DNA from 2 places in the Enterobacter quasiroggenkampii genome. Region 1 is predicted to be linked to the other one. Evidence: predicted binding sites of a transcription regulator. Region 1 holds the regulator's gene; the other holds the start of a gene.
The links. The regulator CRP, encoded in region 1, controls carbon source genes, mostly activating them, when cyclic AMP is high. The targets are predictions, from matches to a motif close to ATGTGANNNNNNTCACAT.
Positions count from the first base shown of each region.

Region 1 (2,204 bases):
AAGCGCCACCCGCCAAAAGATTAAGCCTCGATCACTTCATACGAATGGGTAATTTTTACCGCTTTTTCCAGCATTAACGCCACAGAGCAGTACTTCTCGGCAGACAGGTCCACCGCACGTGAAACCGCCGCGTCTTTCAGCGCCTTACCGGTAACCACAAAGTGCAGATTAATGTGGGTGAACAGGCGTGGCGCCTCTTCGCGACGTTCTGACGTCAGTTTCACCTCACAATCCGTCACGTCATGACGACCTTTTTGCAGAATCGACACCACGTCAATGGCGCTGCATCCCCCTGCCGCCATCAGCACCATTTCCATTGGGCTGGGCGCTTTATCGCCGGAGTTACCGTCCATCAAAATCTGGTGCCCTGACGCGGATTCGCCCAGGAACGTTAAACCTTCAACCCACTTCACGCGCGCTTGCATATTCTTAAACTCCAACGTTGCATTTTTGGTGACAGATTACGCGTGCGTTACATTTCTCGCAATGGAAGGCGACCTGCATCATGCTGAAGCGAGACACCAGGAGACACGCGGCGAAAGCTATGCTAAAACACTCAGGATGCTACAGTAATACATTGACGTTACACATGTATGCAGAGGACATCAAACTTTACTGGCTGCGAAACGTTACGGTAGCCGACTTCCCAGGGTATGGGTAAGAATTCGATTGCAACCCCAGAGTCCGGATGCATCTGATGACTCTGGTGACAGCTTATAACAGAGGATAACAGCGCATGGTGCTTGGCAAACCGCAAACAGACCCGACTCTCGAATGGTTCTTGTCTCATTGCCACATTCATAAGTACCCATCGAAGAGCACGCTGATTCACCAGGGTGAAAAAGCGGAAACGTTGTATTACATCGTTAAAGGCTCGGTGGCAGTGCTGATCAAAGATGAAGAAGGGAAAGAGATGATCCTTTCTTATCTGAACCAGGGCGATTTCATCGGTGAACTGGGCCTGTTTGAAGAGGGCCAGGAACGTAGCGCCTGGGTTCGTGCAAAGACAGCATGTGAAGTGGCTGAAATTTCTTACAAGAAGTTCCGTCAGCTGATTCAGGTTAACCCTGATATTCTGATGCGTCTCTCTTCCCAGATGGCGCGCCGCCTGCAGGTCACCTCAGAGAAAGTGGGCAACCTCGCCTTCCTGGACGTGACGGGCCGCATCGCACAAACTCTGCTGAACCTGGCGAAACAGCCGGACGCCATGACCCACCCGGACGGCATGCAAATTAAAATTACCCGTCAGGAAATTGGTCAGATCGTTGGTTGCTCCCGTGAAACAGTGGGCCGTATCCTGAAAATGCTGGAAGATCAAAACCTGATTTCCGCCCACGGTAAAACCATCGTGGTCTACGGAACGCGTTAATTCCGCTCAAACGGCGTGCCATCGCAAGGTGTCACGCCGTTTTTGTCTCTACTCCCCATGTGGCGCAGGCTGATTTATCACCCGGAAGTTAACTACGCACTGCGACAAACGCTGGTGTTGTGTCTACCCGTGGCCATAGGCCTGATCCTCGGACACCTTCAGCAAGGCCTGCTGTTTTCCCTCGTGCCCGCCTGCTGCAACATCGCCGGTCTGGACACGCCGCATAAGCGCTTTTTCAAACGCCTGATTATTGGTGGCTGCCTGTTTGCCGGCTGTAGCCTTGCCGTACAGCTGTTACTGGCTCGTGATATCCCGCTGCCGCTGATCCTGACCGTGCTGGCGATGACGCTCGGCGTCACGGCGGAAATCAGTTCGCTGCACGCTCGCCTGCTTCCCGCTTCGCTGATTGCGGCCATCTTTACGCTAAGCCTCGCCGGGAATATGCCGGTGTGGGAGCCGCTGCTGATCTACGCCCTGGGGACACTGTGGTACGGGCTGTTCAACTGGTTCTGGTTCTGGCTGTGGCGGGAACAGCCGCTGCGCGAATCCCTGAGCCTGCTCTATGTGCAGCTAGCAGAGTACTGCGAAGCCAAATACACCCTGCTGACCCAGCATACCGATCCGGAAAAAGCCTTACCGCCGCTGCTGACGCGCCAGCAGAAGGTGGTGGATCTGATAAGCCAGTGCTATCAGCAGCTGCATATGCTCGCCGCCAACAAGAACCACGAGTACAAACGGCTGCTGCGCACCTTCCAGGTCGGGCTGGATCTGCAGGAGCATATCTCCGTGAGCCTGCACCATCCGCAGGAGGTGCAAAAGCTGGTCGAGCGCAGCC
Region 1 is NZ_CP143745.1:189,641-191,844, forward strand. Features, by position in the region: gene V1572_RS01045 (OsmC family protein) at 21-425, opposite strand; gene crp (cAMP-activated global transcriptional regulator CRP) at 737-1,369, shown strand; gene V1572_RS01055 (YccS/YhfK family putative transporter) at 1,427-2,204, shown strand, end outside.

Region 2 (2,204 bases), 740 kb from region 1:
GATCGGCATGTTCCGCGATCTCCGCCATCGTCCAGCCGAATACTTTTTCACATTCGGCATTCCACAACACGCAGCGGTTAAATTTGTCGAAAGAGTTCATTAAAACCGGGGCGCGTTCAAAGAGCGTCTTATATTGCGTCACGACGCGCTGCATTTCCTGCGCCGTTTTTTCTCGGGCAATAATTTCCGCAAAATAGTCTTTTAATTTTTCGACCAGCACCACGACGATATTTTTCAGAATCGGCAAAGAAGAAAGCCTTTCTTCGAACGCTAAAAAGAAATAACCGCTGCAGTGCCAGTTTTGAGTTGAAAGCTTGCACAGCACACCGCTTTGCAGTTGCGCATAGCCCGGGTGCTGAGGAGGAAATAACGTGCGGCCAATATTCTCTTTCCAGTAAACCACCCGCCACGATCGATGATGTCGCTGAAGCAGCGTGTTCGCCAGGAAATCGGCCACGTCGAGGGGATGGCAGGTCATCTCCCCGGCGGACACCACGCGCTTCAGCCCGTCATCACCGTTAACGCTGACCCAGGCAAGACTTGCGCCCAGCGCGCGACTGATGGTCGCCAGCATGTCGGCCAGAGAACATTGAGCATGAAGCTGGGGCATTAGCTTAGCCAGCGCATGCAACGCCTGCATGCTGTCATTAACAATCTCACGTCGGTTTTCTTTCATTTTTTTCGCTGATTATCAGGCGATAAACCGGACGCAACTTTCTTCAGATTCGAAAAATCGACAAACCAACGCGCAGGCTGAATCTCAGCGTAGCGAATTAAAAACAACGTTGTGTGTAATTAAAAACGTACAAAAAAATAAAAAAATAATGAAATTCAAAAACCTGAAAGGTTAGCTGCGAGTAAAATTAATTGTCCACTCAAGCATAAGCCATAGGGTTATTGCTGTAAACATTGTACAGCGTGCGTCCTTTTGCATCAGTTTTGCTATCTTAATGAATTCATTATAAAGAGTGCGGGAACTGGGGAACTTAGCCAGCAAAGATATATTTTCACTCAGGCACCCACTGATTCTCGGCAACTATGAATCGCTCGTTTTTCATCATCCCGGGACTGGCGAATAAAACAGCAAACGTGATATAGTTCACACAACTTATGTAACGAAAAAATTCTGTTTCATTCAGTTCGTCTGTTTTATAGAGGATGGGTTTTATGGCAACCATTACTACCAGCATGGTACTCCTGCGCTGGCCTTTGTTGAGTGCGGTACTGATGTTTTTGGCCAGCACGCTGAACATTCAGTTTCGTAAATCTGACTACGCGGGTCTCGCTGTCATCAGCACGCTGTTGGGGCTGGGGGCTGCCTGCTGGTTTGCAACGGGTCTGCTTGGCATTACCCTGCTGGATATGGCTGCCGTCTGGGAAAATATCAAAGTGGTGATGGTTGAGGCGATGAGCCACACGCCACCAGACTGGCCGATGGTGATTACCTGATCCCTTATGGAATAAAAAAACCCAGACGATGTCTGGGTTTTTTGTTTGGGGAACGCGGAAATCAGAACGGAATGTCGTCGTCGAAATCCATTGGCGGTTCGTTAGACGGTGCAGGAGCAGACTGCTGCTGCGGGCGAGACTGCGCGCCGCCGCTGAACTGGTTGCCACCCTGCGGCTGCTGAGGCTGGCCCCAACCGCCCTGCTGCTGGCCGCCACCTGCTGGTGCGCCACCGCCCTGACGGCCACCCAGCATCTGCATGGTGCCGCCGACGTTAACCACCACTTCCGTCGTGTACTTCTCAGCACCGGACTGATCGGTCCATTTGCGGGTGCGCAGCTGGCCTTCGATATAGACCTGAGAACCTTTACGCAGATACTCGCCAGCCACTTCGGCCAGTTTGCCAAACAGCACAACGCGGTGCCATTCGGTCTGCTCTTTCATCTCACCGGTCGCTTTATCACGCCAGGATTCGGAAGTAGCCAGCGTAATGTTGGCAACTGCGCCACCACTCGGCATGTAGCGTACTTCCGGGTCCTGGCCCAGATTACCGACGAGAATCACCTTGTTTACGCCTCTGCTGGCCATGTTCGTGTCTCCTGAATACGTTTCTTAATAGTGTAAACGCGCGAGTGTACCATTTCCATGCTGCACTTTGATAGTTGCGTAGCACGTTCCAGAGTTCTCCCGCAACTCCACATTGTTACACAGCGAATCAGAAAATGCATTCCAATACTGTATATTCAAACAGGTCAAA
Region 2 is NZ_CP143745.1:930,499-932,702, reverse strand. Features, by position in the region: gene V1572_RS04435 (sensor domain-containing diguanylate cyclase) at 1-676, opposite strand, end outside; gene V1572_RS04430 (YjcB family protein) at 1,168-1,449, shown strand; gene ssb1 (single-stranded DNA-binding protein SSB1) at 1,511-2,035, opposite strand.
Region 2: V1572_RS04430 (YjcB family protein) is a predicted target of CRP. The motif match lies at 1,088-1,105, and genes of this name have one in related genera.